Regions from separate parts of the Ancylobacter mangrovi genome, predicted to be linked through region 4. Evidence: riboswitches for the same ligand, from Rfam matches in the RefSeq annotation. Region 4 holds a riboswitch; each other region holds the start of a gene.
The links. Region 4 has a riboswitch for thiamine pyrophosphate ahead of NVS83_RS01280 (ABC transporter substrate-binding protein). Riboswitches for the same ligand answer to the same signal wherever they lie in the genome.

Region 1 (3,060 bases), on a different contig from region 4:
TCCGAGAGGCCGGCCTCGCGCCACTGGATGGAGCCGAAGGCATAGAGCAGAGCGTGCGAACCCTGCACGAGGGCGGCGGCGGCGATGCCGATCCGCAGCGCGCGCGGCAGCCGCGCCCGCGTCGAGGCCTCGCCCCGCGGCCGCGCCGGCTCCGGCAGCGGTCGGGCATCGGGCTGAAGGGCATAGGCGGCGAACGCCGCCACCAGGCTGCCGGCGACGATCATCCAGATCAGCGCGTCGGCCGGAAAGACGCGCAGGACGAGGCCGGAGGCCAGATTGCCGGCGATGAAGGAGAGCGAGCCCCAGAGCCTCACCCGCCCGTAATCGACGAGCCCCTCGGCCCGCCGGGCCACGGTATAGGCGTCGAGAACCGGCAGGCTGGGCTGCCAGAAGCTCGCGGCGAGACCGAGCGCGACCAGCATCAGCGCCGCATCCGGCGCCAGCACCACGCCGACGAAGCAGCAGGCCGTCGCGAGGGCGTAGCCGATCAGGGTTGCGCGCGGGCGTCCCGTCCGGTCGGCGAGCAGGCCGCCGAGCGGCATCGTCGCCAGCCGCACCGCCATCGGCACGGCCAGCGCGAAGCCGATCATCGAGGCGCTGAAGTCGCGCCCCGCCAGCCAGACCGGGAAAAACGGCAGATAGACGCCTATGCCGAAGAACAGCCCGGCATAGACGACGGCGATCGAATGGCGCGGCGCGACGGCGGGCACGATCGGGCACTCACGGGGGAACGGCGCCTCTCGTTAGCAGGCGCGTTGGCGGCTGGCGAGCCGTAGCGTCAGGGCGCGCCTTCCGCTCCGGCCGGCAGCCTAGCTCCAAAAGGCGTGGAAGTGGTGCACCGGGCCGTGGCCGTGGCCGATATGGAGCTCGTCCGAGCGCGCCAGCGCGCGCGAGAGATAATGCTTGGCCGCCTGCACCGAGGTGCGCAGATCCTCGCCCTTGGCGAGGCCGGCGGCGATGGCGGAGGACAGCGTGCAGCCGGTGCCGTGCGTGTTCTGCGTGTTGATGCGCGGGCCGCGAAATTCATGCACCCCGTCCGCGTCCACCAGCACGTCGACGCTCTCCGGCCCCTCGCTGTGCCCGCCCTTGACCAGCACCGCCTTCGGCCCCAGCGCCAGCAGCCGCTCGGCCTGGGCGCGAACCTCATCGAGACTGGTCGCCTGCGGCTCGTCGAGCAGCGCCGCCGCCTCGGGCAGGTTGGGGGTGATGAGGCGCGCGCGCGGCAGCAGCTCGGCCCGCAGCGTCGCGATCGCTTCGGGCACCAGCAGCCGGTCGCCGGAGGCGGCGACCATCACCGGATCCAGCACCACATTCGCCACCTGGTGGCGGTCGAGCCCCGAGGCCACCGCGAGGATCGCCTCCGGCCGCGACAGCATGCCGATCTTGGTCGCCGCGACGTCGAGGTCGGAATAGACCGCCTCGATCTGCTGGGTGATGAAGGCCGGCGGCACGTCATGGATGCCGGTCACGCCCAGCGTGTTCTGCGCGGTGAGCGCGGTGATGACGCTCGCGCCATAGACGCCGAGCGCCGAGAAGGTCTTGATGTCCGCCTGGATTCCGGCGCCACCGCCCGAATCCGAGCCGGCTATGGTCACCGCAATCGCGCTCTGCGCCGCTGCATCAGTCATCGGCACGCCTCCCGTCGTGGCAAGGAAGAGAAGCGGCCCGCCGGCGCGGTCTCCCGCCCGGTGAGCGCGACCCGTTTCCTCCGCCGGCATGACCCGGATCAGGTTCGTGGGTTGGCAGGATTGCCTCTCAGCCTCGACGGCACCCCAACGCGATCATCCTGCGAGGCATAGGCGAAGCATGGGCGGCTGGCAAGACGTGCCGGGGAGCCTGCCCCAAGGTCATTTCAGAGCCTGAAAGGGCCGACCAGGCGGCGGCTCCGGGCCCGCATCCTCGCGCGGACCGGCCGATGCCTCGGGCGGGGGCGAGGGTCGCGCGGTGTCCCCGCGTGCGATCCGCAGCGCGGGCGCCGGGGGGTTGCGCGCGGGTCGCCGTTCTGTTCCTGTTGCGCACCCTGAACCGTGCCTGGAAGCCGCGATGGTCCCCTTCTTCGTCCAGATCAAATGCCAGCTCGGCCGCTCCTATGAGGTGGCCAACGCCATCGCCGATGCCGAGATCGCCTCCGAGGTCTATTCGACCGCCGGCGAATTCGATCTCCTGGTGAAGTTCTACGTCGCCGAGGGCACGGATATCGGCCATTTCGTGAACGAGAAGGTCCAGCGCATTCCTGGCATTCAGGACACGCGCACCATCATCACCTTCAAGGCCTTCGCCAGCTAGCGGCGCCGTCAGGCGGCCGGGCCCGTGGGCGGCGTCGCCTCGACCGCGGCGGCCCGCTCGATGCCGAGCCGCTGCTCGCGCCAGATCACGAACAGCCCGGCCGCGATGACCACCGAGGCGCCGACCAGCACCAGCAGCGGCGGCACCTCGCGGAACAGCACGAAGCCGAGCAGCAGCGACCAGATCATCGCCGAATAGGTGAAGGGCGCCACCACCGAGGCCGGTGCGGAGCGATAGCTCTCGGTGAGCAATATCTGCCCGACCCCGCCGAGGAAGCCGATCGACACCAGCATCACGGCGTCCCCCGCGCTCGGCAGCACCCAGCCCCAGGCGGCGGTGGCAAGGCCCGCGACGGCGGCCAGCGCCTGGAAATAGAACACGATCGCCGCCGTGGTCTCGCTGGAGGTCAGGCGCCGCACCTGGATCATCGCCCCCGCGGTGCAGGCGGCGCTGAACAGGGCGATCAGCGCGCCGAGGCTTCCATGGCCGCTGGCGAAGCCGCCCCCGAGATGAGGCCACAGCATGATGACGACGCCGATCAGGCCGACGAACACCGCGCTCCAGCGGTAGACATGGACCTTCTCGCCCAGCATCAGCGCCGCCAGCGCGACCGTCAGCAGCGGCGCGGTGAAGCTGATCGCGGTCACGTCGGCGAGCGGGATGAGGGCCAGCGCGGAGAAGGACGAGGCCATGGCGAACACGCCGATGGTGCCGCGCATGATGTGCCCGACCGGATGCGCGGTGCGCACCGCCGCGCTGATCTCGCCCCGGAAG
Region 2 (3,060 bases), on a different contig from region 4:
CCGGGGAGCCGCCCGCGCAGCCTCATTCGGCCGCCGGGGCGGGGCGGTAAAGCGCACCGCCGCCGGCGCGGAACGCCTCGCTCATCGCGTCCATGCCGCTTTCCCGCTCGGCCGCTCGGGCGGCATCGCGGATGTCCTGGCTGATCTTCATCGAGCAGAATTTCGGCCCGCACATGGAGCAGAAATGCGCCACCTTGTGCGCCTCCTTGGGCAGCGTCTCGTCGTGGAAGGCCATCGCCGTGTCGGGATCGAGCGCGAGGTTGAACTGGTCCTGCCAGCGGAACTCGAAGCGGGCGCGCGAGAGCGCGTCGTCCCAGGCGCGCGCCAGCGGGTGGCCCTTGGCGAGGTCGGCGGCGTGGGCGGCGATCTTGTAGGTGATGACGCCGGTCTTCACGTCGTCGCGGTTGGGCAGGCCGAGATGCTCCTTCGGCGTGACGTAGCAGAGCATGGCGGTGCCGAACCAGCCGATCATCGCCGCGCCGATGGCGCTGGTGATGTGGTCGTAGCCCGGGGCGATGTCGGTCGTCAGCGGCCCGAGCGTGTAGAAGGGCGCCTCGCCGCAGGCGGCGAGCTGCTTGTCCATGTTGGCCTTGATCTTGTGCATCGGCACGTGGCCGGGTCCCTCGATCATCACCTGGCAGTCGTTGGCCCAGGCGATCTGCGTCAGCTCGCCCAGCGTCTCGAGCTCGGCAAACTGCGCGGCGTCGTTGGCATCGGCAATGGAGCCGGGGCGCAGCCCGTCGCCCAGCGAGAAGGTGACGTCATAGGCGCGCATGATCTCGCAGATCTCGGCGAAGCGCTCATAGAGGAAGCTCTCGCGGTGATGGGCAAGGCACCACTTGGCCATGATCGAGCCGCCGCGCGAGACGATGCCAGTCACGCGGTTCGCGGTCAGCGGCACGAAGGGCAGGCGCACGCCGGCATGGATGGTGAAATAGTCCACGCCCTGCTCGGCCTGCTCGACCAGCGTGTCACGGAACACCTCCCAGCTCAGGTCCTCGGCGACGCCGCCGACCTTCTCCAGCGCCTGGTAGATCGGCACGGTGCCGATCGGCACGGGCGAGTTGCGCACGATCCAGTCGCGGATGTTGTGGATGTTGCGTCCGGTCGAGAGGTCCATCACCGTGTCGGCGCCCCAGCGGATCGCCCACACCATCTTGTCGACCTCGTCGGCGACCGAGGAGGTGACGGCGGAATTGCCGATATTGGCGTTGATCTTGACCAGGAAGTTGCGGCCGATCGCCATCGGCTCCAGCTCGCCATGGTTGATGTTCGCCGGGATGACGGCGCGCCCGCGCGCCACCTCGTCGCGCACGAATTCGGGCGTCACCACGTCGGGAATTGATGCGCCGAAATCCTCGCCGTCGCGGATGATGTCGCGCACGCGCTCGCGCAGGCCGTTCTCGCGGATGGCGACATATTCCATCTCCGGCGTGACGATGCCCGCGCGCGCATAGGCCATCTGCGTCACCGCCCCATCGCGGGCGCGCAGCGGGCGCCGGTGGAGCGGGAAGGGCGCCACCAGCCTTTCGGCCGAGACGTGGCCGTTGTCCTCCGGCTTCACGAGGCGGCCGTCATAGTCCTCGACGTCGCCGCGTGCGCGCACCCATTCCTCGCGCGGGCGGGGCAGGCCGGCCGCGATGTCGATGAGCGCCGCCGGGTCGGTATAGGGGCCGGAGGCGTCGTAGACGGCGAGGTTCGGCTCGCCGGCCGAGGGGTGGAGCTGGATTTCGCGGAACGGTACGCGGAAGCCGCGCGCGGGGCATTCGGCATAGATGCGGCGCGAGCCGGGAATCGGCCCGGTGGCGACGCCGATGTCGCCCGCCTCCCGAGGGGGAACGGCATTGTGCGGCGGCTTTTGCGGGGTGGTCGTCATGTGGATCTCCTGAACCATCGGTTGGGAGACCCGGGCAGTGTGACGTCAGGGGAAAGATGGCGTTGCGCGGTCGGCACGAGGCGCCATTCGGTTCCGATCCCTTCGCCGGCATGACCCGGATCAGGTTCGAAGGGTCAACGCGTCGCGAAAGCCCGAAGGCTCCGCCGGCGATTTCTCAGCCCCCTAGCGGGGCTCCCCTTGGAACGACGCCATAGTCGACCAAAGGCGGAGCCCGGTCAATTCGCCGGAGGGACGCCTTCGTGCCCGTTCGCCCCGCCGATTGCGTGCCCGTGACCCCGCCGTCGCCGCATTTCCTGTAGATTGCTTAGCTGTCGCCCAATCGAACACGAATCATTCGGGGGAAACTTCATGGGCCGCCTGACCACCAGGCTCCGCCGCGTCGCCATCGCGGCGGCGCTCTGTGCGCCTCTCGCCTCGCCTCTCGCCGCAAGTGCCCAGCAGCTCCAGCAATGCGGCACCAGCGGCGCCGGATTCGACGCCTGGCTGGCGCAGTTCAAGAGCTACGCGGTCTCGCAGGGCGTCTCGCCGCGTGCCGCGGCCGCCGCGCTCGACGGCGTGCGCTACGATCCCAACATCGTGGCGCTGGACCGCCGGCAGGGCGTGTTCGCGCAGAGCTTCTTCCAGTTCTCCGACCGCATGGTCGCGAACTACCGGATCCAGAAGGGGCGCCAGCTCATCAACGGCGACCAGTCGCTGTTCAACCGGATCGAGCAGCAGTTCGGCGTGCCGGGCGCGGTGCTGGTCTCGTTCTGGGGGCTGGAGACGGATTTCGGCGCCAATATGGGCGACAAGCCGACCATCCGCTCGGTCGCGACGCTGGCCTGGGACTGCCGGCGGGCGGAGATGTTCCGTACCCAGCTCCTCGCCGCGATGAAGATTATCGACCGTGGCGACCTGACCCCGCAGTCGATGCGCGGGCCCTGGGCGGGCGAGCTCGGCTCGTTCCAGTTCCTGCCCGACCACTATCTGAACTATGGCGTCGACTTCGACGGCGACGGGCGGGTCGACCTCCTGCGTTCGCATCCCGACGCGCTGGCCTCGGCCGCGAACTACATCCGCGCGCTCGGCTGGAAGCGCGGCCAGCCCTGGCTGGAAGAGGTGCGCGTGCCCAAGAACCTGCCCTGGGACCAGGCGGATCTCTCGATCAAGCTGCCGCGTTCGCA
Region 3 (3,060 bases), on a different contig from region 4:
AGACGCTGTGCGGGCTGATCGACGTCACCGACCGCCGTCAGGCAGAGGAAGCGCTGCGCCAGGCGCAGAAGCTCGAAGCCGTCGGCCAGCTCACGGGCGGCATCGCCCACGATTTCAACAATCTGCTGGCGGTGATCCTCGGTAATCTGGAACTCGCCCGCAAGCGCGCGCCCACCGACCCGCGCCTCGTCACGCTGATCGACAACACCATGCAGGCGGCCCAGCGCGGCGCCGCCCTGACGCAGCGCATGCTCGCCTTCGCGCGCCGGCAGGACCTCAATCCCGAGCCGGTCGACGTGCCGGAGCTGGTGCTCGGCATGGCCGACCTTCTGCAGCGCTCCATCGGGCCGGGCGTGCGGATCGAGACCCGCTTCCCGCTCGGCCTGCCGAAGGCGAGGGTGGACGCCAACCAGCTCGAGCTGGCGCTGCTCAATCTCGTGGTCAATGCGCGCGACGCCATGCCGGACGGCGGCGCTGTGACCATCGCCGCCCGGGAGAACACGATCGCGGCTACCGAGAGCGAGGAGGAGGGCGGCGAGCTGCGGCCCGGGCGCTATTTCTGCCTCAGCATCACCGATACCGGCACCGGCATGGACACCGAGACGCTGGTGCATGCGGCCGAGCCCTTCTTCACCACCAAGGGGGTCGGCAAGGGCACCGGCCTCGGCCTCGCCATGGTGCACGGCCTCGCGGCGCAGTCGGGCGGGCGGCTCAAGCTGACCAGCCAGCCGGGCAAGGGCACCTGCGCCACCATCTACCTGCCCGTCGCCGATTGCATCGCCGGGGCCTCGCCCGAGGTGGGCGCGGAATCCGGGACGGAGACCGGATCGGAAGGCGGGGGCGCCCGCATCCTTGTGGTCGACGACGACCCGCTGGTGCTGTCGGCGACCGCGGCGATGCTGGAGGATCTCGGCTACGGCGTCTGCGAGGCGTCGTCCGGCCCGGAAGCGCTGGTGATCCTCGACCGGGAAGGCCCGTTCGACGCGGTGCTCACCGACCAGGCGATGCCGGGCATGACCGGGGTCCAACTCGCCGCCGCGATACGCGAGCGCCAGCCGGAGCTGCCGATCGTTCTCGGCACCGGCTATGCCGAGCTGCCCGCCGACGCCGGCACGGGGATGCTCAGGCTCGGAAAGCCGTTCGGCCGCGAGGCGCTGCACCGGGCGATCAGCACCGCCATGCGGCGCACGCCCGCCAATGTCGTCAACCTGTCGTCCCGGCTGCGATGACACCGGAATAATGTCGACGGCACGGTGACATTTGCCGGTTGCGCGACTATATCAACAAGCGTCCAGGGGAGCCTCGTCAGGAGGCTGAGAGGCCATCGGCGCGTCGGTGACGCGGCATGGCGACCCTTTGAACCTGATCCAGTTGAGACTGGCGGAGGGAGGCGTGCATGACATCCCCGAATGGAGCGCATGACGGAGCGGTGACAGGCCGTGCCGCCAATGCGATGCGTGTCACCGTGGTCGGTGCCGGCGTGGCCGGGCTGACCTGCGCCCATGCGTTCGCCCAGCGCGGCGCGCAGGTGACCGTGATCGAACGCAGATCGGGCTCCGGGCAGGGCTGCTCCTGGTATGCGGGCGGCATGCTGGCGCCGTGGTGCGAGCGCGAGAGCGCCGAGCCGCTGATCGCCGAGCTCGGCCTCGAGTCGCTCGCCTATTGGCGGCGCGAGGTGCCGGACGTGCCGAACGAGGGCAGCCTGGTGCTCGCCCAGTCGCGCGACCTGCCCGACCTGAGGCGCTTCTCGCGCCGCACGGAAGGCTATGAGTGGGTCGACGGCGCGCGCATCGCGGCGCTGGAGCCGGACCTCGAGGGGCGTTTCGACCAGGGACTGTTCTTCCCGACCGAGGCGCATCTGGAGCCGCGCAAGGCGCTCGCCGCGCTGACCCGCCGGCTGACCGACGAGTTCGGCATCGACGTGCGCTTCGAGGCCGACGGGCCGGACGGGGCGGGCGACGAGGCCGATCTGGTGGTCGATTGTCGCGGCCTCGCGGCGCGCGACCAACTCGCGGATCTGCGCGGCGTGAAGGGCGAGATGCTGGTGCTCTATTCCACCGAGATCGCGCTGAAGCGCCCGGTGCGGATGCTGCACCCGCGCATCCCGGTCTATATCGTGCCGCGCGGCGACGGGCATTTCATGATCGGCGCCACCTCGATCGAGAACGACGAGCGCGGGCGCGTCACCGGGCGCTCCATGCTGGAGCTGCTGGGGTCGGTCTATGCGCTGCACCCCGCGTTCGGAGAGGCCGAGATCGTTGAGATCGGTGCGGATGTGCGCCCGGCCTTCCCGGACAACCTTCCGCGCCTTCGCCGGCGCGGCAAGACCATCTATGTGAACGGGCTGTATCGCCACGGCTTCCTGGCTGCGCCGGCGCTGGCGCGCCGGGCGGCGGAACTGGCGTTCGACGGGACCCGTTTCCCGGAGGTTATGGATGAAGATCCTCGTGAATGGTGAATCGGCCGACACCCGGGCCGGCACGCTCGCCGAGCTTCTCGGCGAGCTGGGCCTCGGCGAGGCCATCGTCGCGACGGCGCTGAACGGCGCCGTGGTGCGCGCGGTCAAGCGCGCGGCAACGCCGATCGCTTCCGGCGATCGCGTGGAAATCCTCGCTCCGATGCAGGGAGGCTGAGATGGACGCTCTGACACCCAATGCGGCCGGCCTTGCCGACGCCGTGGAATTCTATGGCACGCGCGTGGCCTCGCGGCTGCTGCTGGGCACCGCGCAATATCCCTCGCCCGCCATCCTCTCCGAGGCGATCCGCGCCAGCGGAGCCGAGATCGTCACAGTCTCGCTGCGGCGCGAATCCGGGGCCGCCAAGGCGGGGCAGAGCTTCTGGCAGATCATCCGCGACCTCGGCGTGAAGGTGCTGCCCAACACTGCCGGCTGCAAGACGGTGAAGGAAGCCGTCACGACGGCCGAGATGGCGCGCGACCTGTTCGACACGCCCTGGGTCAAGCTGGAGGTGATCGGCGAGGACGACACGCTCCAGCCCGACGTGTTCGGCCTCGTCGAGGCCGCGCGCATCCTCTCGCGCGACGGCTTCCAGGTGTTCCCG
Region 4 (3,060 bases):
GACCGCGTGCGCCAGGGCCAGACCATCGCCTATGTGGGCTCGACCGGCCTGTCGACCGGGCCGCATCTCTATTACGAGGTCTGGATCAACGGCCGCCGCGTCAATCCGCTCAAGGTGCGGCTTCCGGGCGGGCGGATGCTCGACGGCAAGGTGCTCTCCAAGTTCCAGGACGAGGAGCAGCGCATCGACGAACTGCTCGACGTGCCCGTCGGCGTCGCCGCCGGCCCTTGACTGGCGCGGCGAACGCGGCAGGGTTCGCGCGCGACCCACTGGCCTTGCGAATCCTCAGATGACCAGCATCGGCACCTTACGGCCCTCATCCGCGGCCCCGACGCCTCCCGTCCGCTCCAGCGCCCCGGATCGGTGAGAAGGTCGCGATGCAGCTTTCCAACGCCGATGCGCGGCGCATCTTCATCGCCCGGCAGGGGCTGAGCCAGCCGCGCGGCCGGCTCGACAAGGCCGGGCTGCTCGCCCTGATCGAGGCGATCGGCTTCGTGCAGGTGGACAGCATCGCCACGGTCGAGCGCGCCCATCACCACATCCTGTTCGCCCGCAATCCGGGCTACCGGCGCGAGCACCTCACCGCGCTGCTGGAGAAGGACGGCGCGCTGTTCGAGCACTGGACTCACGACGCCGCCATCATCCCCAGCGCCTTCTACCCCTACTGGAAGCACCGCTTCGCGCAGGCGCGCGAGCGCCTCGCCGAGCGCTGGCGGAGCTGGCACGAGAACGGCTTCGAATCCTATGTCGACCACGTGCTGGAGCGGGTGCGGCGCGAGGGCCGGCTGATGGCCCGCGACTTCGAGCAGGACCCCGAAACCGGCAAGCGCCCGCCCGGCGGCTGGTGGAACTGGCACCCGGAGAAGACCGCGCTCGAATATCACTGGCGCACGGGCACCTTCGCCATCGCCGCGCGCGAGGGCTTCCAGAAGGTCTACGACCTCGCCGAGCGGGTGATCCCCGCCGGCCCCTATGCGGGCGAGGTCGACCGCGCCGCCTTCGTCGACTGGGCCTGCGCCTCGGCGCTGGAGCGGCTCGGCTTCGCCACCCATGGCGAGATCGCCGCCTTCTGGGACCTCGTCTCGCCGGACGAGGCGAAACGCTGGGTGGGGGAGAACGCGCACCGCCTTGAGCCGGTCTCCATCGCGCTGGCCGACGGCAGCCGCGCCCGCGCCTCGCATGCCTTCGCCGGCGCGCGAGAGGCGTTCGACGCCCTGCCCGCCCCGCCCTCGCGGCTGCGCGTGCTCAGCCCGTTCGACCCGCTGCTGCGCGACCGCAACCGGGCGGAGCGCCTGTTCGGCTTCAATTACCGGATCGAGGTGTTCGTCCCGGCACCGAAGCGCGTCTACGGCTACTACGTGTTCCCGATCCTCGAGGGCGATCGCATGGTCGGGCGGATCGACATGAAGGCCGACCGCAAGACCGGCACGCTCGACGTGCGCCGGCTGTGGCTGGAGAAAGGCGTGCGCGCCTCCGCCGGCCGCCTCGACGCGCTCGACGCCGAGCTCGCCCGCATCGCCCGCTTCGCCGGCGTGGAGCGCACCGTCTATCTCGACGGCTGGCGGGGCGGCTGACCCCGTCCCGGCCCAGCCCACGCCTACCCCGCTCCCGCCCGTCGCTTAGCCGGCCATTTGCCCCGCTTCGCCCGCTCTGCTAGCCTTCGCGCATCCGAGGGGTGTCCCGCGGCCCGCATGGGCCAAGGGGCTGAGATGGCAGCCGCCAGACCCTTTGAACCTGATCCGGGTCATGCCGGCGAAGGGACGGAACGTCGGCGGGCCGCTTCGCGGGTTCCCGCGCCGCAATCCCCCCGAAAGCTCATGCGCCGGATCTCCGAACGGGAGGAGATCCATGTTCACGCCCGCTACCCTGAAGACCCTCGCCGCGGGGGCGCTCGCCCTCGCCCTGTCCTTCACCCCCGCCGCGGCGGCGGACAAGCTCACCGTCCTGCTGGACTGGTACGTCAACCCGGACCACGCGCCGCTGGTGATCGCCAAGGAGAAGGGCTTCTTCAAGGCCCATGACCTCGACGTCGAGCTGGTGCCGCCGGCCGACCCGTCCGCCCCGCCGCGCCTCGTCGCCGCCGGGCAGGCCGACATCGCGGTCAGCTACCAGCCGAACCTCTATCTCTCGGTGAAGGAGGGCCTGCCGCTCGCCCGCATCGGCACGCTGGTCTCCACCCCGCTCACCGCGCTGGTGGCGCTGAAGGACGGGCCGATCAAGTCGATCGCCGACCTCAAGGGCAAGACGGTCGGCTATTCGGTGGCCGGGCTCGAAGACGCGCTGCTCGGCACCATGCTCGCCGATGCCGGGCTGAAGCCGTCCGACGTCACCATGGTGAACGTCAACTTCGCCCTCTCCCCGGCGTTGGTGGCCGGCAAGGTGGACGCGGTGATCGGCGCCTACCGCAATTTCGAGCTCACCCAGATCCGCCTCGCGGGCAAGGAGCCGGTCGCCTTCTTCCCCGAGGAGCACGGCGTGCCGGTGTTCGACGAGCTGATCTACGTCGCCCACAAGGACAAGCTCGGCGACCCGCGCCTCAAGCGCTTCCTCGCCGCGGTCGAGGACGCGACCATCTACATCCTCAACCACCCGGACGACGCTTGGGCGGTCTTCGTCAAGGCCAACCCCAAGCTCGACGACGAGCTCAACCGCACGGCGTGGAACGACACGCTGCGCCGCTTCGCCCACGCCCCGGCGGCGCTCGACAGCGCGCGCTACGCCCGATTCGGCACCTTCATGAAGCAGCACGGGCTGATCGACACGGTGGAGCCGGTCGCCACCTACGCGCCCGTCCTGCCGTGATCGAAGGCTCCAGCACCGCCGGCGGCCGCGCGAATGCGGCCGCCGCGACACGATACGCGCCGCCGGAGGGCAGAAATGGCCCGCTCCGTGCTTCCGGTCACGGTTCGAGGGTGATACCGATGCGCCCGCATTCGAACGGTCCGGAGGTGTAGAAGGGGAAATGGCCAATCTGTCGGGCAACGCGGCGTACTATGTGGCGGCGATCCTCATCGGGGCGGCCGTCGGGCTGGTCGGGTCCGCCTTCCATCTCGGTGTCGA

Region 1: linked by a shared signal. The riboswitch ahead of thiD (bifunctional hydroxymethylpyrimidine kinase/phosphomethylpyrimidine kinase) and the one ahead of NVS83_RS01280 (ABC transporter substrate-binding protein) in region 4 are both predicted to bind thiamine pyrophosphate.
Region 2: linked by a shared signal. The riboswitch ahead of thiC (phosphomethylpyrimidine synthase ThiC) and the one ahead of NVS83_RS01280 (ABC transporter substrate-binding protein) in region 4 are both predicted to bind thiamine pyrophosphate.
Region 3: linked by a shared signal. The riboswitch ahead of NVS83_RS18605 (FAD-dependent oxidoreductase) and the one ahead of NVS83_RS01280 (ABC transporter substrate-binding protein) in region 4 are both predicted to bind thiamine pyrophosphate.

The regions. Positions count from the first base shown of each region.
Region 1 is NZ_JANTHY010000007.1:6,064-9,123, forward strand. It holds gene NVS83_RS17220 (MFS transporter) at 1-710, opposite strand, end outside; gene thiD (bifunctional hydroxymethylpyrimidine kinase/phosphomethylpyrimidine kinase) at 810-1,628, opposite strand; TPP riboswitch at 1,687-1,785, opposite strand; gene NVS83_RS17230 (Lrp/AsnC ligand binding domain-containing protein) at 2,044-2,286, shown strand; gene NVS83_RS17235 (DMT family transporter) at 2,295-3,060, opposite strand, start outside.
Region 2 is NZ_JANTHY010000006.1:203,911-206,970, forward strand. It holds gene thiC (phosphomethylpyrimidine synthase ThiC) at 23-1,876, opposite strand; TPP riboswitch at 1,957-2,085, opposite strand; gene NVS83_RS16360 (lytic murein transglycosylase) at 2,246-3,060, shown strand, end outside.
Region 3 is NZ_JANTHY010000007.1:309,310-312,369, reverse strand. It holds gene NVS83_RS18610 (MHYT domain-containing protein) at 1-1,229, shown strand, start outside; TPP riboswitch at 1,284-1,405, shown strand; gene NVS83_RS18605 (FAD-dependent oxidoreductase) at 1,454-2,458, shown strand; gene thiS (sulfur carrier protein ThiS) at 2,436-2,633, shown strand; gene NVS83_RS18595 (thiazole synthase) at 2,635-3,060, shown strand, end outside.
Region 4 is NZ_JANTHY010000001.1:294,191-297,250, reverse strand. It holds gene NVS83_RS01290 (M23 family metallopeptidase) at 1-231, shown strand, start outside; gene NVS83_RS01285 (winged helix-turn-helix domain-containing protein) at 378-1,574, shown strand; TPP riboswitch at 1,662-1,778, shown strand; gene NVS83_RS01280 (ABC transporter substrate-binding protein) at 1,849-2,802, shown strand; gene clcA (H(+)/Cl(-) exchange transporter ClcA) at 2,963-3,060, shown strand, end outside.